One region of the Thermanaeromonas sp. DSM 22490 genome, then DNA from elsewhere that is predicted to be linked to it. Evidence: riboswitches for the same ligand, from Rfam matches in the RefSeq annotation. Region 1 holds a riboswitch; each other region holds the start of a gene.
The links. Region 1 has a riboswitch for cyclic di-GMP ahead of flgB (flagellar basal body rod protein FlgB). Riboswitches for the same ligand answer to the same signal wherever they lie in the genome.

Region 1 (6,495 bases):
TCCGCTGCGGCCATCTCCGCTTCAGTTTTTTGGCGCAAGGAGTCATCAAAGGCCAGGCTTAAAACAGAGATCTGGTCCCCCCGCGCCGGCTGGTAGCCGACTGCGGCAGCTACAATCTGGCGGATCTGATCTTCCTTTTGAGGGTCTACCGGCCCATTGACAGCCACAGAAGCAGATAATCTTTTAATCTGGCCCGGAGCATATACAATGCGCGTCTGGGTTTCATCCAGTTCGTAGTTCCGCGTCGTCTCCGATTTGTTATACGTGCTGTTGCCGGGTACCACAGCGGCGTAGCCCGCAGGCTCCCTATTAAGATCGCCTGTAGGACCCCCGGCCCCGCTGCTGCTGCCCTGGTCGGTTTTAATCTGCTCGCTGCGCAAGGCCCCCTGTTTGCCCCATTCCCTGCGGGTGACCTCCTGCAAGTTGAAGTCCAGCTCCACGTTCACCATGGCCACCGCCTGGCCCGGGCCCAGGATCCTGGTGAGCATACCCTGAATCCTTTGCTCCAGATCCCTCTCCACCGCCCGCTTAAGCTCCTGCTGCCTCTGCTGCTGCACCCCTACCGGTGGGTTACCCGTGTCCACCAGTCCCGCGCTCAAGACGTTGCCCTGGGTATCTATGATATGTACATTTTCCGTCTTTAACCCCTCTACGCTGCCCGCCACCAGCTGCATAATCCCCTGTACCTGGCCGGGCTGCAGCTGGGCCAAGGGTTTCAATTTCAGTACAATGGAGGCCGAAGGTGGTACTTTCTCTTCTAAAAACACGCTCGGCTGGGGCAACACCAGGTGAACCCGGGCATCTTCCACTTCTTCCATGGCCATAATGGTGCGCCGTAATTCTTCCTGCAAGGCGCGCTGGTAATTTATCCGGCGCTCGAAATCGGTCATGCCCAGTTTATTCTGGTCAAAAAGTTCGAAACCCAGGTTATAGCGCCCTAGCACCCCGGCACTGGCCAGACTGAGACGCGTCTCGTAAACCTTGTCTTTAGGCACCAGGATAGTAGTCCCTTCATCAGCGATCCGGTACGGCACCTTCATCTCCTTTAACTTTTCTACCACCGCGGCCGCATCTCGCTGATCCAACTTAGTAAAGAGAGGAACAAAATCGGGCTTCGTGACCCAGTTAAAAAACAAGATAGCAGCCGCCAACCCGGCCAAAGTCACCACCAGCAGAGCCGAACGCCTGGCCGGACTAAGGCCACACCAGTAAGCTGTAATTTTCCCGGGTAGCTCCTGCAGTTTCATCCCCTGAGCCCCTAAACTTGCATGCGTGAAATTTCCTGGTAAGCCTCTATCACTTTATTGCGCACCTGCATAGCCAGTTGTAGAGATAGATTGGCCTGCTCCAAGGCGAGTATCACCTGGTGAAGGTCCTGGACTTCGCCGGTCAAATACCTGAGGGTGAGTGCATCGGCCTGCTTCTGGCTTTCATTTAAGGCTTTAAATTGTTGTGCCAGCACTTCCCGGAAAGAGGAAACCAGCTCAAAGGCCCCGGCTTTTTTTGCGGCCCGCCCTTCCTGGAGCGGGACGGGCGACACGGGTAATAGCATAGATATCTCGCTCAGCATGTGACAGTCTCCTTTCCTCAGTCCAATCTAAGAGGAGGTTAGGCCCGGCCAATCTCCAGGGCTTTTAGGGCCATGGCTTTGGCTGCGTTAAGCACCGTTACGTTGGCCTCGTAGGCCCGGGCGGCGGTGATCATATCTATCATTTCGTTTACTACATTGATATTGGGCAGGGCCACGTAACCCCGGGCATCAGCATCGGGATGGGACGGGTCGTAAACCATCCTGGGAGGCGTGCTGTCCTCGGCGATAGCCACCACCCGCACACCCTCACCCGGCACAAGGCTCTCGCCGCTCCCCAGGGTCTCCCGCAAGCGCTCGGCGAAGATGGCCACCTGGCGGCGATAAGGGCCTCCCCGGGGCGTGCGGGTAGTATTGATGTTGGCCAGGTTGCTGGCTATCAAGTCCAGTCGCAACCGTTCGGCCGTTAAGCCGGAAGCGCTAATTTGCAGGGCAGGAAGCAATTCCATCCTTACCTTCTCCCTTCGTTAATTACATACCGCAACATCCCCAGGCGACCGTTTAACTGTTGCACGGCCAGGTTATAATTAATACTATTCATGGCTAGCTCTACCATTTCCCGGTCAATGTCCACGTTATTGCCATCTTCCCTCATCGAAGTCGTTCGTTCCTGTTCCACCCGCGGCTCTATGGAAAAAGTGCTCCGGGGCAGGTGTTCAGGATGAGTGCGGTGGAGGGATAAGCCCCCTTCTACCTTTAGGGCGCGCCGCAACTGTTCCTCGAAAGTCACATAGTAGCGTTTAAAACCGGGAGTGTTGACGTTGGCTATGTTATGGGCAATGGTGCGCTGCCGCAGAGCAGCCGCATCTAAAGCCCTGGTCAAAACTTCCAGTACCGGCGACAAAAACACTTATAATCTCCTCTTTTTCCTCTTTTTTCGTCTTTATCCTAGATCTTAATAAGAAATTGGCAAAATGTGTATAGGTCTATAGTCCCCATTTCTTTTAGGACTATAGTCCTATCAAAATAGCCCGCTCCTTGCAAGGGCGGGCCTTCCCTCGACCCCGGCGCCGGCAGCCTGGCGATCTTAGCCCTGGCAAACCCGTGAAAATACTCGGTCTGCCAAAGCCTTAGACCCATGGCTTTGCGCGCATCCCCTTTCGGGGAGCTTGCCCTTGACAACAGAGCGCCGAGTAAGAATTTTTTACTCTACAACTGATAATTATTCAACATAAAAAAGCAAAATCCTGCACCGTTCGCCAAAATTTAGGTAAAAAATTTCGTGGTTACTCCTTACCATATATAAGGGCTTCCTCATCCACATACAGTTCACAAATTGCGGGCTCATTTTTAATACCTTCAACATGTCCCAGAGTCTGTATACGGTACATGGCCGAACGGTACCAGTTTATACGTGGCTGTACCTGGACGAAAGGTAGATTAGTTTTGAGGCTGGGGAGAAGGTAATCCCAGTTAACGTAATGGTTGAAATCCTCGATGATATCGGTGAGGGTCACTTTAAACTTGCCTGCTAGCAACTGCTGTAATAAGTTCCATTTTTTTAAAGATGACTCGGCATGGGTTAAACCAAAATAACCGGCACATCCTTCGCCTTTAAGAGCCGTGAGGCCCCGATTAAGGCAAACCTCCAGGGCTTCCAGAGTCTCCGGTGGATCGGTAATAAAGGTATCAAAGTGGCCCACGTATTCACCGGGCAATCTATCCCGGAAGTCATACCTGCGGGCAGACACCGGCAAGTTTTCTTTCCGGGCCACCTCATTAATAAAATTAATGAGCCTTTCGTCGATTTCCAGCACTACTACCTCGCAGGGCATTCCTGAAAGCCCTGCCGCCAGACTAACCAGATCGTCATCGCCCAGGACCAGCAAGCTTTTACCCTCCAGGTCGCCACGGCTGGCCATCAGGGCTATCCGGCTCACCGTAGTCTGCGGCGTTACAAACCCCTGGTCGTACTCGATTATAGGCCGAGGACGTTGGGCTGTCACTTCTTCAAATCTTTGCAGCAAGTCCTCCAGCCCCTTTAAGGCTACTCCCCGGCCCTCACAGGCAGGACAAGTATAAATCTTCCGGGGTCGTATCCCTTCCCGGGCTACCACGTCTTGCCCGGCCAAAGTCAAACTGATTTCTCCGTCCGCCGTGACCTCTACCCAACCTCGCTCAGCCAGGAGGTTTATGGTTCTGGCCACAACACTAAAGGGCAGGCGGGCTAGCTGGACAACTTCCCAAAAGTGGGAGGTTGCGAGCAGGCCCGATATAACTTCCTCGATATCTCGTCCAGTGACCTCGATGCCCGTCTCCTCCCCTACTTTACGGGCGATCTCTTCCTTTAAGTCCATAATATGCCCCCTTCCTGAAGCAGTAAAAAAGGGAAGCCTTGGCGCCTCCCTTGCCAATTTCCTTTACGCTATATTTTTAGCATTTCTCGACCTCGTCCGTCAAGGTTGCTTTATTTATGGCTAGATTCTTAACCCGCTATTTCCCAGCGACTTTGGGTCCTCTGGAGAGTCCTCCAAATAATCCCTCAGGACTATCCGTCGTAAAATAACCTTTTCTCCCTGTACTTCTACCGCCACATGGTCTCCTGCTTCCCAGGCCAGGAGTTGCCTGATTTCCTTTGGTATAACTATCTGCCCCCGGCTGGAAAGTTTCGTAATAGCGATATTACGACTCACTCCATTGACCCCCTACCCCAGGCCCCGGTAGCTCATTTCCGGCGGTCTAAGCACCTTGGGACTATCTGTGTATTACGCTCATAGGCTTGCGCCACCCGTTGAGCTTTAAATAAAAGCTGCAGCTCCTCTTCCATCATTGCCCTATGGTGACAAGCCAGGTCTACAATTTCCTCATGTAGACGCAGGCATTCTGATAACACAGTTAAGAATGTCTGCCACGCTTCTTCCTTAGCCAGCTCCTGCCCAGCAATAGCTTGACTTAAATCTCCCAGCCGGCTTCGCCAGTTATTGGCTTCCTGCAGCAATTCGGCAAGTTGGGCAAAATCACCTGCAGCCACAGCCTCCTTTTGCCGGCAAAGTATTTCCCGTAACTCTTCTAGAGCAGCCACCTGCTCTGGAATCGCTCGCCTCTCCACTGTCTAAATCCTTTCCTTCCAGGCTTTTCTTCTACCTTTACCTGAAGGGTTCGTCAACCCGGTGCCCAAAACTTCCTCCTGGCGCTGTCCCTCTTTTAACCCCGCCAGTTTAATTCAGCCGTCCTGGTGCGGTAGTCATGGCTGTGGTAGCGCCGGGTGGCCTCCTCCCAAGTATCCCGCAAATCAGTTAACATGCTTCTTACATCGATAATATGTTTTGTGCTCTTCTTCACATTAGCCTCAATAAGCCAGCGGTACATAAAATCGTATAAGCGGTAAAGATTACGCGCTATTTCCCCTGCTTCATAATTTAAAGTCACCATCAGTTCGCTCAAAATCTCCTGCGCCCGTCCAATATAATAACTTGTCTTGGCATAATCCTTTTTCTCCATGGCCTGTAAAGCCTGGCTGCAAAATTTAATGGCGCCGTCATAAAGCATAAGCACCAGTTTTTCTTGGGACAGGGTCTGTACTTGATTTTCCTGATAGGTCCGGTAGGGATCAGATGTAGCCACTATCTTCACCTCACACAGTGCAGTTTTATTTCTAGCTCCAGCACTAAGTATTAGGCTCGCCGACTATTTGCGAGCCGCTGGACTGTAAGCGTTAAGCCCCATAATCTGTGAGCTCAGCCAGGCTCCTTGGGACTGGAGCATACTTAGAGCCTTCTCCATGGCCGCAAATTGCTTTTTTAGCTGTTCCTCCTTGGCCGCCAGGCGTTCCTCTAGCCGGTTTATCTGGTCTTCTAAGTCATCCATTATGTCCTGTAGAGACTGCTCTTTAGTCGTTAGTATGCCATTGCCTGAACGGACAAGCGCATTAATATATGTATCAAGTTTTTCCGCCACGCCTTTATCTGCGCTGTTTTCAAATAAGGCCAAAACAGCCTTGGGGTCATCCTCTAGAGCGGCTGTGAGTTTGGTTGTATCCAGAGTAAGCTTGCCGCTCCTGTCAAAGGTAAGGGTACCGCTCCTGACGACTGAGCCGGTTGAAATACCTATATCCCACAGGGTACGATATTTACCACTTGTACCCTCTACAATCCCAGTCACCATTGTCCATAAGCTCTGCTGTATCCTGGCCAGAGTGGGATCCCCTTGCAAATCGCCGCCTTTACCGATTTTAGTGCTAATAAAATCCATCACCGAATTATACTGGTTCACAAAATCCTGAATAGCGTTTAGTGCTGGTGCTGTATCATTGGCAATTGTAAGGGTTTCGTCTATGCCCGTCGCTTTGTGCAAAGTCAAAATTACCCCTGGTATAGCATTGGTTACTGTATTAGTTGCGCTCTTTACCAGCAGTCCATTTACCCATACCTCGGCATCTTGCGCCGGCTGAAGGTCATTATTGACTCCCCCGTTTAACAAACCGAGACCAGTCAGGACATTACCACTTACCTCTTCTAGCGTAATCCTCGCCAACTCCCCCGTATTATCTCCTGTCAGTAGCAGCTTATCGTTAACAATGCTGGCGGTCACGCCTGCCCGGGCATTATTAATAGCATCTCTTATTACCGTTAAGTCGCTGGTAGGATTGCTAATAGTTATTTCCCGTCCATTAATTTTAAAAGTACCACTGACTTTTCTCGCCTCTACAAAACGGTAATCAAATAATTCAGGGGTAACGTTGCTGTCCGTTGTAGATAATACAGCCTTGAATTTAATTTGAGTAGCCCCTCCTACATATATCTCTGTTCCCGTACTCCCCGGATCGGCTATTTCTATCCAGGTTGTACCGTTATCTGTAGAATAATAATACTTAATATCTGTACTGGCGGGTTTAGAAGCATTGGCGTAAAACCGCAGATATGATATTCCGCTAATTGATTTATTCTGGGAAACAATCTCTTTGGGGC
Region 2 (6,495 bases), on a different contig from region 1:
AGGCGCTGCAGCCTTCCCTCCAGCCAGCGAAGGGATTGGATAATAAGACTTATCAAACGGGAAGACATGCCAAAACCGGCTAAACCGGAAAGAACCGTAATCAACCCTAGAAGCGGCCATTTGATGCCCGGTGGTCCCGTAATCCACAAGGAAAGGCCTGCTTGAGCCAGGGAAAACCCGATGGTGGCCATGGCCAAGGAAATACCAGTACGTATAAGACGATAAACCATTATCTCACCTACTCCTTTTTTCTCCTTCTCGATTATTCCTCACCTACCCCCATATTATACCAACTCCTTTTTGTTTTCTTCATTATAACAGATATTTGCAATGCTGGCAAACTCGACCGCCTTCTGGATTTGGCCCGCTCTATCCAAAGACGAAACAGGTTCAAAACTAGAGATAAACCAGCATCGGCCTTCGGTTGACAGCCTCCAACCCCTTGCTTATAATTAGCCTGAAGGGGGGAAAAGACCCATGTCCGATCTCCTATGCGACCGTTTTCAAGAGATGGTAGCTCAATATACCATTAGGCATAAAAGCATTCTAGATATACTCTCTAAAGCTCAAGAAGCCCATGCCCGCGTACACCGGGCTGTAGTTAAAGCAGTAACTAATTGCGGCTGCATCCAGATCCGGGCCGAAAAACAGGCCCTTCCACCTGACATAAGTTTAGCCGATCTCTCATCCCTCCTCACTAACCACCTCTCAGGCGAACTCTGCTCCGATTGCAGGGAAACCGTAGAAGAGGAACTCGGCAAGCTCTTCCTCTATCTTACCGCCCTTTGTAACAGCCTCGGCATCAGCCTGACAACTGTACTTGATAAGGAACAGGACAAACTCAGCACCTTGCGTTTCTTTAGCCTTACTTAGCTCTTTTTGAAAGCCAGGCGCAAACCCTGAGTTATGCTGCGCACAAAACATATTTCCCCTTCCGGACGGGGGAAGGCGTTTTTGTTCCCTTCTGGGACTATAAAATGGTAAAAACCTAGACGCCGAGCCTCTTCCACCCTCTTTTCGACCTGGGCCACTGCTCGTACTTCGCCGGCCAGGCCAACTTCTCCTAAAACCAGGAGATGAGGGTCGAGGGGTTCTTCTTTTATGCTAGAAGCAATGGCCAAACATATAGCCAGATCGGCTGCCGGCTCGCTAATATTAATTCCACCGGCCACATTTAGGTAAACATCATAACTGCTTAAAGGGAAATTAGCCCTCTTTTCCAGGACTGCCACCAACAACAAAGCCCGGTTATAATCCAGTCCTGTGGCCAGCCGCCTGGGATGGCCAAAGCTGGTCCGGGTAACTAAAGCCTGGACCTCCAATAATAAAGGACGGGTTCCTTCTAAGCAGGCCGTAACTACCGAACCCGCCACTCCCTGGGGCCGCTCGGCCAACAATATTTCCGAAGGGTTGGGGACCTCTACCAGCCCTTGAGATGTCATAGCAAAAACCCCAAGCTCATTGGTAGAGCCAAAGCGGTTTTTGGCAGCCCGCAAAAGGCGATAGGCCTGCAACCCCTCCCCTTCCAGATAAAGCACACAATCTACCAGGTGTTCCAGCAGCTTGGGTCCGGCTAGAAACCCGTCCTTGGTAATATGCCCCACCAAGATTACAGCCGGGCCGCCTTGCTTGGCCGCTCGCAAAAAAGCGTAGGTTGACTCCCGCACTTGAGAAAGGCTGCCCGCTGCTGCCGGTATTTCCGGCAAAAAAACCGTTTGGATTGAATCTACAACTAATAGTACCGGCTTTAAGGTTTCCACTTGTTCCAGGATAGCTTGAACGTTCGTCTCGGTCAAAAGATAAATGGACGAAGAAACAAGCCCCAGTCGTTCAGCCCGCAGGCGCGTCTGGCCCAGGGATTCTTCCCCGGAGACGTAAAGGACCGCCCCATACCTTTGGGCTATAGAATGGGCCAATTGAAGCAAGAGGGTTGATTTACCCATGCCCGGCGCCCCGCCCACCAGGGTCAAGGACCCAGGGACGAGACCCCCTCCCAGAACCCGGTCCCATTCCCTTAAACCCGATGTGAGGCGCGCTTCGTCAAGCTCAGGCGCCTGGAGTAAAGCTACAGGGGCTGTTCTATGTCCTGCCGGAGACCTGGCATCCCCGGAGATAACCCCCATTTCCCTGGCCAGGGTATCCCATCCTCCGCAAACCGGGCAGCGCCCCAACCAGTTGACGCTTTCGTAGCCGCAAGCCTGGCAAACAAAGCGAACCTTGTTCTTAATGGGCCCTTACCTCCTCTAGGGTTGCTGGCCTTTAGGGGTCCTGCTACGCCTTCGGTGCCAGCCTAAATATTCCTTTACTCGATTAACTGTTAAATTCACTATCTGATCTTCGCTAATGCCGGCTCCCCGCACCACCTGCCAAGCTCGTACAAAATTACCTACAGCAGTGTAGATATGGGCATCGCTGGACACCACTACCGGTATTTTATGTTGCTTGGCCAAGCGAGCCAGTTGCTGGCAGCGCGGGAGGCTTCCCGGTCGACTGATGGAAAAGGAGTTATTGTTAAACTCCAATGCCTTGTTGGTGGCAGCGGCTGCCTGGGCCACCGCCTCCAGGTCCAAGGGAAAATCTGGATTGCCGGGGTGGACGAGTATGTGAACATAAGGGTTGTTCAAAGCGGCTATAGCGGCCCGGGTATATTCCTCCTGGCTGCGACCGTCAAAGCCGGTGTCCAGGTGGAAACCTGCTAAAACTATGTCCAATTTTTCCAATATTTTTTCTGGTACATCCAGGTGCCCTTCGTCATCGATAATGTTAGCTTCCACTCCCCGCAATATCTCTACTTCCCCTATTTTGCGCGGCAGGGCCACCAGGTTGTGGAAATAATGTTCATGGGGACCGCCCGGCATTTTAAGCCCGTGGTCGGTAATGGCGATCATTTTTAACCCTTTTTCACCAGCTGCTTCCGCCAATTCCTTGATTGTACTATAGGCGTGCCCGCTGGCAACGGTATGAATATGGAGATCGGCTTCACAATACATTTTTTTCGCCCCTTTTCTCCATTCTTGCCTCCTTACCTAAAGTATAGCGTAAGGGACAGCTCCTTGTCTTTTAAAATCGTCTTAAAAAACCAGGATTTATCAAGAAATAAATTTGCGTTGCATAAATAATTCTCCTGTTACGGGTAAATAATAATAGCGTCAGGGTCCATAGGGGCCGAGCCCAGAAGGTTACCGGGTCTTAAGTTTAAGGCTCGGTAACCTTCGGCCAAAGGTTGGTACCGGGTCATAGGGCTCGGTACCAGCCGGCGGGCAGATCACCGGTAGGTCCGTCAGGGCTTGCCGGCAGTCCAAGGATTGCCGGCAGGTCTGTAAGGATGACCGGTGGTCGAGCTAAGATAGTCTGGGATGCCGCAGGCTATTAGCTCTACGTTAATAAGCTGGAGGTCAGTAGTGGGTCGAGAGATCCATACTGGCTTCTAAGGTATCCTTGATCTATCGAGCTAAGGTTATGGCAAGTTCTGTAATGGTCTGCGGTAGTCGAAAGATTGCCGTGGGCTATGTAAGGATTTGTCATAGCCGGAGCAAAGGTCCTTATGGGCTCTTTTTACAAAGAAGGCCACTCTTTTTAGGGTGGCCTTCCGTATTTTAAAAAAATGGCCCAGATTTAAACTCTGGGCAAAGTAAGTATATATGATAAAAAGGAGGTCAGAGGACGCTTGGTTGAAGGGCTAGCGGGTGTCCTTTCAGGTGAAATTATAACTCATTACTGTTAAGACTCAATGTTGTTCTGATTAAGATTTCATTAATTTTGCGGCGCCCTGTTCCTCGCCGGCCTTTAAGTAAGTGTTTGGTCAGGGAAAAGAGGGCTTCGACTACTTCTGGATCGAACTGGGTACCACTACACCTCTCCACTTCCTGCATAGCGGCTGCCAGATGGCGCATCTTTTGATAGGGTCGAGGAGAGGTCATGGCATCAAAAGCATCAGCCAGGGCTATAATCCTGGCCCCCAGAGGGATCGCTGGCCCTATCAGGCCGCAGTAACCTCCCCCGTCCCATTTTTCATGATGATAAAGTATCATTTCTTTAATAGGCTTCCAGGCCTCTAAGTCCGGTAAAAGTTTACAGCCCTCCTCCGGGTGCCGGTACATCTTTTGCCATTCAGCAGGCGTTAACTCGCCTTTTTTATGTAAGGTGCTTTTAGGTATGCGAATTTTGCCGATATCGTGCACCAAGGCTCCTAAAAAGATCTGTTCTATCTCATCTTCAGGCAAACCGAGCTCGCCCGCCAGCTGATAGGCTATTGTTGCCACGTGAATGCTATGATTGTAGGTGAGGCGCGAGTGGCGGAACAATCGCTGTAATAAAACGGTGACGGTCTCGGCGATCACTTAGGTTAACATCCCTTTCTTCTCATTACTGCCCGTTAAAATAAAATAACCTTGCTTCAAGGGCAAGGCTATTTCCTCAGCGAGCCGGTAGCCTGGCGATCATAGCTTCCCTGCTGGAGGAGCCTTAGACCCATGGCTTTGTGCCCCTGCCTTTCGACAGGTTTACCCTGAAGCAGCTCACATTTCCTGTAAATGCTTTATTTTGTTTGGCGCTTATTTGTGGGATATGGAGGTTATTAACTTATTCGACACTATCACCCAAAATCCTACTCAATCTTTCCAGTTCCCACCCTTTCCCACCAAAATTTTTAAATCCAGCTCCCGGGCTAGGGTGTATACATATTTTTCCGCGCATCGGCGGCACAAAGTTTGGCTCCAAACATTGAGCAAATCCACCATGCAACCACAAAAGCTGCAAACTTTTTGGGGAAAGCTTTTGCGTATATACCATTGCCCATCTTCCCGGACCAGAAATTCTACTTCTTCGCCGGCGCGTATTTCTAATTGCTGCCGCATCTCCAGGGGCAAAGTTACTCGCCCTTTATCGTCTACTACTCGACGATAAATGACTTCCTGGCTTTTGTCCTGGTCAAAGCCCTCGCTCTTCTTCTCACGTAACCCGGTCACCCCCTTCCATGCCTTCCAGCAAGGGTATTACAAAATAAAAGTTGCTGCCCTTCCCCAAGGTGCTCTCCACCCCTACGGTGCCCCTGCAGGATTCCACCATGTGCTTGACAATGGCCAGGCCTAGACCTGTCCCTCCCATCTCTCGGGAACGGGCCTTATCCACCCGGTAAAACCTCTCGAAAACCCGCGCCAGGCTTTCTTTCGGTATGCCTATACCGGTATCCCTTACCTCCACCCGGGCCTTTCGCCCCTCCTGGAAGGCTACCACGGTCACCGAGCCTCCTCTGGGGGTATATTTAATACCGTTATCCAGGAGGTTGAGCAGGATCTGCTCCAGAAAATGTTCCGGCAAGCAGAGAGGCGGAAAGCCCTCCGGAATGTCCACCTTTAAATCTACCCCTTTTTCTTGAGCTAGGGGTCCTACGACCTCCAGGACCCGGTCCAGGGCTTGCTTCAAAGAGGCGCCTTTAGTTACAGGTTCAGGGGTATGGTGTTCCAGTCTGGAAAGGGTCAATAGGTCTTCTATGAGCTGCTGCAGGCGTCGGGCTTCACTGTTAATAATTCCCAAAAACCGGCGGCTAATCTTTTCATCTTCCAAGGCCCCTTCCAGGAGGGTTTCCACAAAGCCGCGGATAGAGGTTAAGGGGGTACGCAGTTCATGGGAAACATTGGCCACAAACTCTGTACGCATTTGCTCCAGGCGGCGAAGTTCGGTAATATCGCGAATGGATAGCACAGCACCGACGATTCGGCCCTGTTCGCCAATTATAGGGGCTCCATGAACTCTAAAAATGCGAGGAGAAGTGGGAAAAAGGCGCAGCTCTACTTCAGCCGGCTCTCCTTTATCCAAAATCTCCTTGGCCAGCCTGTCGACTTCATGGTTGCGAATTATTTCCAGCAAATACTTTTGCCTGGCTTCTTCTTCCCTCTTACCCAGCATTTCTTCTGCCGCCGGATTAAAAAACATCACCCGACCTACCTGATCTACGGCCAAGACGGCGTCTTTCATACTGGCCAGGATGGCCTTAATTTTATTTCTCTCATTGGAAATCTCGCGGATATTGCTGCGCAGGCGATCCACCATTTCATTTAAGTTCCGCGCCAGAAGACCCAATTCGTCATCCCCGTCCACCTCTATCCGCTGTTCCAGATCACCAGAGGCAATGCGCCTCGTGGCGGGAAGCATGATTTCTAAAGGGAGGAGGAGACTGCGGGCTAAAAAATAAGTACCCAGGGTCAAAAAAACCAGCATCATTAAAAAAAGCAGGAATAGCCAGCCTTTAAGGACCTTTAAGTCAGCCATCTCCAGCCAAGGGGTTAGGCCTGGCAGCCGATTCAGCAGCTTATACCACACCATATAGCGGATCATTAGATATGTCAACAATAAAATTAAAAAGGCCAGGGCGCCTATATTAAGGGCTAACTTACGTGCCAGGCGCTGCACTTATACCACCCCCAAGGCCTCATACTTCCTGCTCCGGCTTTCTAAAGGATCAAGGGCACTTTCCTTCCGGATCTGCTAACACTT
Region 3 (6,495 bases), on a different contig from region 1:
CACCAGGGGATACCTTAAGGAAATTTGCTCACCACAGTACCGGCAGCGACCTCGTAGAATTATGTAGCTGACCAGGGGAATAAGATCCTTCCAGGCCAGTACACGCCCACAGCAGGGACACTTGGAACGGCCTGTTATTGAGGTCTGGCCTTGCGGCAACCTGTAAATTACTACGTTCAAGTAGCTGCCGATGCAAAGTCCCACAAAAAAGGCAAAAGCCGTCTCCAGAAGCACACCATTTCCTCTCTCAATAATTTAAACTCTCAGCCGCACTATAGCAGCGCGATGGCGAAAACAGTCTCACTCTTCATCGTAGCAACGGTTTTTCTTACCCCATATCAGTAAACTACTCGGTAGTAAGCCCAGGTATCATTGGGGTTTCTTTTTCTAAAGTTTCCCGCGAGAATGTCGCCATCATCAATTTCCCTATCAATTTTTAGACATATAGCGTCAATATCCTTCAGGCTTAATCCTACAAAACCCATCTCTATAGAGGGGTCCGGCTTTCCGTCTCCATCAAAGTCCATGGCACCAGTTGTTCCGGTACCCTCCCACTGGTAGCCTTCTTCGCTGGCGCCTGCGCTGGATTTCCAAAAGGGATTGAGGGGCCAGTTTTCCAGATAGGGCCCGTTCCAGCCGGCTACACCCGCCGCATTGGTCAAGAAATCCCACCCTCGCCTGCGACCGGCTACATTATTATGCACGTATATATCGTCATCAGGAGGAAATTGCCCGGTATCAGCATAGTAGGCGAGCGCTGCCGCACGGATACTGCGCAAATCCTGCACCACTTTGGCTACCTTGGCTTTATCCACGGCTTTGAAGGCGCTAGGGGACACAATCCCCGCCAGCACCCCGATTATGGCAATAACCACCAGAAGCTCCACCAGGGTGAAGCCGCGCTGATCGCGGTCACGACTCGCCAAACTGAACTTCAATGGTGCACATCCTTTCCCAGCAAAAAGAGAATTCCCACCACTACCTCACCCCTGCCGGATCAGGACATTGCGGCGGGCTGCACCAGAAGCAGCCAATAACGGTGAGGAGGAGGCCGGCAGTATATGGAACACTGCCTACTGTTATTGCTCCTTAGAGATCAGGATACACGTTGTAGAACCTGCGAATTTAACAACGTCAGAACCTAGATGCTCCTGTAAAGTCTTGGCGGAACCTGTGGGATTTGCCCCGGCCCCAGGTACCGAGGTCAACTCGAGCCACCTGGCTGGGTTGCCCCACCCTAGTGTGCCGCTGTCAGCATTTCTAAAAGTATAAGTTCCACCCCATGGATTTGTATTCGGCCAGCGCTCCAGGTAGGGACCATTCCAGCCAGTTTTACCATCCGTTACCACAAAACCTGTGTTAGCTGCGTCGTTACTTGGCCACTCTCCAGTATCGGTATAGTAATTCAAAGCCGCGGCCTTAATGGCCTTATAGTCTGCCTCCGCTGCCGCCACCTTGCCCTTCTCGATGGCTTTAAAGGCGTTAGGTGCAATAATGGCGGCCAATATCCCGATAATAGCTATGACCACCAGTAGTTCCACCAGGGTAAAACCGCGTTCATTGCTCAACTTCCTTCTCAGACTACCAAAGAGCATTTCGAGATTTACCTCCTTTGGATAAGGTATAACCTTGAATAAGTACCACTTTCCACTCCTCACGCTTCTCCCCTTCCGTCAGGACGCCAGAGTCCCGACCAGCTGGAACAGGGGGAGTAAAACCGACAAAACAATCAACCCTACCACAGCGCCCAGGCCCAAAATCAAGATGGGCTCGATAAGGGAGGACAACCGCGCGGCCATCTCGCCGACTTCGCGGTCGTAGAAGGCGGCCAGTCTAGCCAGCAGGGCGTCTAGACTGCCCGTTTCCTCGCCCACGGTGACCATCTCTACTACCATAGGCGGGAAAACGCCGCTTTCCGCCAATGGCGAGGCTATACTCTTCCCATCCCTAACCTGCTCCTGGGCCAGGGCGATGGCCTCGGCCACTAGGCGATTACCTACCGTCCGCTCCACCACCTCCAAGGCTTGTAGAATAGGCACTCCGCTGTAAAGCATCGTCCCCAACGTGCGGCTGAACTGGGAAAGCAAGGCTTGATGTTTAAGACGCCCGAATACGGGAAGCCGCAATACGATTTTGTCTAGGGCGTAACGTACTTTTTCCCCCTGGGACCACCTCCAGAAAAAATATCCCAAGGCTATAAATCCTACCGATAATAAAAACCACCACCGCCTAAAAGACTGGCTCAACCCCAATACCACTCTGGTCGGCCAGGGTAAGGGTACGCCCAGATTCCCGATTATATTGCTGAACATGGGTAAAACAAAAGTTATCATAAAGCCTATGGAAGCCAGAGAAACTATAAAGACTATAAGGGGATAGGTCATGGCCGATTTGATCTTTTCCTGAATTTCATGCTCTCGCTCGAAATGGTCCGCCAGCTTTAAAAGAGTCTCGTCCAGGGCTCCGCTCAACTCTCCAGCTTCTACTGAGTAGATCATTATAGGCGGAAATACCTTGGGAGATTTGCTCAAAGCGCTGTGCAATGTTTCTCCTTGCTGCAAATCTTCCAAAACCCTATCTATACTTCCTTTTAAGCGGGGATTATCCGCCTGCCTGCTCAGGGTTCTCAAAGCATTCACAATGGGCAAACCCGCCACCAGCATAGTGCCCAGCTGCCGACAAAACAGGGCCAGATCTCTACGGGTGACGCGCTTTAGAAACAAGGGCCTCAGGTTATCAGTCCTCAAGTTCACTTTAAAATCACTTCTGGGTCTGAGAGGACGCAACTCAGTTATGAAGAGGCCCTGGCCCCTCAACTGCCGGCTGGCGAGTTGTTCGCTGTCGGCTTCAATGATGCCACTAACGGAATGGCCTCTAGCATCCCGTGCTCGGTAACTAAACCTCATAATAAAAACCGGGCTCTTCCAGGATAGTACACCCTCCCGGCAGCCCGGCGACCTTAGGCTCCCCCCACCCTTAGGCCCGTAGCTTTGCGCCCCCGGCTTTCGCCGGGTTTGCCCTTATATACGGGTTATGAAAGTTTATATTTCGCCAAATCTCACCAAAATCCTGCTGGCTTAAATATGTTCCGGGGAAATTATTCCCCTACTTTCCAGCTGTTTCAAGGCCATCTCCATGGTCTGCATGCCAAAGCGGCCTCCTGTTTGCATAAGAGATACAATCTGGTGGGTCTTGCCTTCCCGGATCAGATTGCGTACAGCCGGCGTGGCTATAAGTATTTCCACGGCCGCCACCCTTCCCCGGCCGTCAGCCCGGGTTAGAAGCTGCTGGGTAATCACTCCCGCCAGGGTATCGGCCAGCTGTATCCGGATTTGAGCCTGTTGATGAGGAGGGAAAACATCAATGATGCGATCTATACTCTGGACGGCGCTGCCGGTGTGAAGGGTGGCCAGCACCAAATGTCCAGTCTCAGCGGCGGTAATGGCGGTGGCCACCGTCTCCAGATCCCGCATCTCACCCACCAGGATAACATCGGGGTCCTGCCTCAGGGCCGCCCGCAGGGCGCTGGCAAAGGAGGGGGAATCGCTCCCTATCTCCCGCTGGTTCACGATGCTTTTTTTATGGTGATGGAGGTACTCAATGGGGTCCTCTAAAGTAATTATATGGCAACTGCGCCTCTCGTTGATACGGTCGATCATGGCCGCCAGGGTGGTGCTCTTACCGCTTCCTGTAGGGCCGGTAACCAAAATCAAGCCGTGGGGCTGGTCGGCCAGCTCCCCCACCACCGGAGGTAAGCCGAGTTCTTCCAAACTGCGGATAACGGAACCCACCAGGCGAATGGCGGCTCCTGCGCTGCCCCGCTGGTGGAAGGCATTTACCCGGAACCTGCCCAGACCCGGGACGGAGTAGGCCAGGTCCAGTTCTTTCCGCTGTACAAATTCTTCCCAGCGGGGACCCAAAATTTGTTGGACCAGCATCTCAACAGTCACCGCTGTCAGAGGCGGCCATTGGTCCTGCGCCTCCAGTTTACCGTGTCGCCGGAAGACCGGCGGCAGCCCCACTGTGAGATGTACATCGGAAGCGCCAACCTGTGTAGCTGCAGCTAGAATATCATTTATATGCATGTCTTCTTCAAAATCCTCCCAAGGTAACACGCATTACTTCTTCAATGGTAGTAAGGCCTTGGCTGGCTTTCTCCAACCCGTCCTCGCGCAAAGTTACCATTCCTGCGGCTACGGCTGCCTTCTTAATCTCGTGGGAAGGTGCCTTGTCTGCTACCAGGGCCCTGATATCTTCAGTCATAACCAGGACCTCCTGTATGGCGGTTCTTCCCTGGTAACCTGTGTAATTGCATTGGGGGCACCCTCGGCCCCTGTAAAAAGTTAATCCCTGCCGGTCTTGTACAAAGGTATAGGCTGGATCTTCAGGGCCGGGTTGGTAGGTTTCACGACAATTATGACATATCAACCGGGCCAAGCGCTGGGCCACCACGCCTATAAGGGAAGAGTTAACGAGGAAGGGTTCCACCCCCATATCTAAAAGGCGCGTAACCGCTCCTGCCGCGTCATTGGTATGTAAGGTGCTAAACACCAGGTGCCCTGTAGTAGCCGCCCGTACTGCTATATCGGCTGTTTCCCGGTCCCGGATCTCGCCCACCATTATGATATCCGGGTCCTGGCGTAAGATAGCGCGCAAACCAGAAGCAAAGTCCAGTCCGGCCTTCGGATTAACCCTCACCTGGTTTATTCCCGGCAGGAGATACTCCACCGGGTCCTCGATGGTAATTATATTCTTTTCCGGAGAGCTCAAGGCGTTTAGCGTGGCATAAAGGGTGGTCGTTTTGCCACTACCGGTGGGTCCCGTAATTAAAATCATCCCATAGGCGCTGCGGATTAAGGTTTCGTAAATTTGTCGGGTAGCGGGTAAAAACCCCAAACCATCAAGGGGCAGGAGCATAGTGCTTTTATCCAGGATGCGTAAAACCACCTTTTCCCCATAAACGGTAGGCATGGTCGAGACGCGTAAATCAATGCTGCGCCTTTCTACCGTTACCTGGAAGCGACCATCCTGGGGCAGCCTTTTTTCAGCTATATCCATTCCACCCATAATTTTTATGCGGGAAACTAGGGTGTTTAGTATCCCGGTGGGCAGGTGCAACACATCGCGCAATAGCCCGTCCACCCGGAACCGTACCCTTATGTCTTTCTCCTGGGGTTCGATGTGGATATCGCTAGCCCTGGAATGTACCGCCTGTAGGATGATCCGGTTAACCAACCGCACCGCAGGAGCGTTATCCATGCCCGCCCGGTTTACCTCGTCCAGGTCAAAGGCATCGCGCGGCGGCAAAGCAGCCGCAGTGGCAGCCATCTCCTCCACTTCTGCTAGTGCTTGGGTCACTCCAGCTCCCTGCCAGAAGCGGGACAACGCCGCTTCAATCTCCCTTTCCGAGGCGATAGCCGGCATAATTTCTAACCCCGTAGCCAGCCGCAAATCATCTAAGGCTGTAAGGTTTAAAGGATCGGCCATGGCCACCAAAAGCCTGTTTCCGTCCCGACGGATAGGAATGGCCAAGTGCCGCCGTGCCAGGGCTTCCGGAATAAGCTTAACCACCTCCTGGTCTAAATTGTAGTCTTGTAGCACCACTTTGGGTATGCCCAGTTGAAATTCCAGGACCTCCAGAATGTCTTTCTCAGTCACCAGACCTAAGCGCGTGAGCACCTTGCCCAGGCGCTCTCCGCTCCGCCTTTGCTCCCTTAAGGCTTGCTCTAATTGATCGCGGGTAATCATCCCCGCTTCTACCAGCAGATCTCCCAGTCGCCTCCTGTTCTCTATGCCCTCCACCCCCACTCTACGGTTTTTATTCCCCCGCACAGAAGGCTGCCCGCAGCAGTTCCTCCGCCTCAACCTCCATAATTTTTACCCGCCCCAACTCCACCGGTAATACCATGCGCAACCTCCCGTCCCGTACCTTTTTATCCCTCATAAGCGCCGCCAAAAAGGCGTCCCTGTCCAGGGAGGGCATCTCGGTGGGCAGGAAAGCTCGTTTTAACAAAGCTTCTATTCTTTTAAGCCCTGCATCATGGAAAATACCGCGTCGCACAGCCAGCCTCGCTGCTACCACCATACCTATAGCCACTGCTTCGCCGTGGCGGTAAGTATTAAAATCAGTGGCCGCCTCCAAGGCATGACCGGCCGTATGGCCGAAATTGAGGATGGCCCTCAAGCCCCTCTCTTCCTCGTCCTGGGCCACCACCTCCGCTTTGATGCGGCAGGAGTGCAAAACTATTTTTTGCAACACCTGAGCCTCGCCTGCCAGGGCTTGTTCCAGGTGTTCTTCCAGGTAGGAGAAAAAGCCGGCATCATAGATAACGCCGTATTTAATCACTTCGGCCAGCCCGGCCCTCATTTCCCTCTCCGGCAAGGTTTTAAGGGTATCCAGATCGGCGACTACCAGCCGCGGCTGGTAAAAGGCTCCAATGAGGTTTTTGCCCCGGGGGTGATTAACGGCCACCTTACCGCCCACGCTGGAATCAA

Region 2: it holds a riboswitch for cyclic di-GMP, as region 1 does, so the genes downstream of both, AC1BI1_RS07935 (HD-GYP domain-containing protein) here and flgB (flagellar basal body rod protein FlgB) in region 1, are expected to answer to the same signal.
Region 3: it holds a riboswitch for cyclic di-GMP, as region 1 does, so the genes downstream of both, AC1BI1_RS00610 (type II secretion system F family protein) here and flgB (flagellar basal body rod protein FlgB) in region 1, are expected to answer to the same signal.

The regions. Positions count from the first base shown of each region.
Region 1 covers NZ_JBJHHE010000003.1:206,700-213,194, reverse strand. The annotation lists gene fliF (flagellar basal-body MS-ring/collar protein FliF) at 1-1,247, opposite strand, end outside; gene fliE (flagellar hook-basal body complex protein FliE) at 1,259-1,570, opposite strand; gene flgC (flagellar basal body rod protein FlgC) at 1,609-2,037, opposite strand; gene flgB (flagellar basal body rod protein FlgB) at 2,040-2,438, opposite strand; cyclic di-GMP riboswitch class I at 2,598-2,712, opposite strand; gene AC1BI1_RS03875 (bis-aminopropyl spermidine synthase family protein) at 2,815-3,885, opposite strand; gene AC1BI1_RS03870 (AbrB/MazE/SpoVT family DNA-binding domain-containing protein) at 4,006-4,221, opposite strand; gene AC1BI1_RS03865 (hypothetical protein) at 4,254-4,637, opposite strand; gene fliS (flagellar export chaperone FliS) at 4,733-5,152, opposite strand; gene fliD (flagellar filament capping protein FliD) at 5,216-6,495, opposite strand, start outside.
Region 2 covers NZ_JBJHHE010000010.1:6,539-13,033, reverse strand. The annotation lists gene AC1BI1_RS07955 (PIN/TRAM domain-containing protein) at 1-230, opposite strand, end outside; gene AC1BI1_RS07950 (DUF1573 domain-containing protein) at 478-873, shown strand; gene radA (DNA repair protein RadA) at 870-2,228, opposite strand; gene AC1BI1_RS07940 (phosphatase) at 2,244-2,990, opposite strand; gene AC1BI1_RS07935 (HD-GYP domain-containing protein) at 3,705-4,340, opposite strand; cyclic di-GMP riboswitch class I at 4,424-4,517, opposite strand; gene AC1BI1_RS07930 (AbrB/MazE/SpoVT family DNA-binding domain-containing protein) at 4,611-4,967, opposite strand; gene pnpS (two-component system histidine kinase PnpS) at 4,951-6,411, opposite strand; gene AC1BI1_RS07920 (HD-GYP domain-containing protein) at 6,461-6,495, opposite strand, start outside.
Region 3 covers NZ_JBJHHE010000001.1:126,883-133,377, reverse strand. The annotation lists gene AC1BI1_RS00625 (prepilin peptidase) at 1-234, opposite strand, end outside; gene AC1BI1_RS00620 (type II secretion system protein) at 339-938, opposite strand; gene AC1BI1_RS00615 (prepilin-type N-terminal cleavage/methylation domain-containing protein) at 1,080-1,595, opposite strand; gene AC1BI1_RS00610 (type II secretion system F family protein) at 1,674-2,753, opposite strand; cyclic di-GMP riboswitch class I at 2,942-3,029, opposite strand; gene AC1BI1_RS00605 (type IV pilus twitching motility protein PilT) at 3,078-4,085, opposite strand; gene AC1BI1_RS00600 (GspE/PulE family protein) at 4,093-5,748, opposite strand; gene aroB (3-dehydroquinate synthase) at 5,819-6,495, opposite strand, start outside.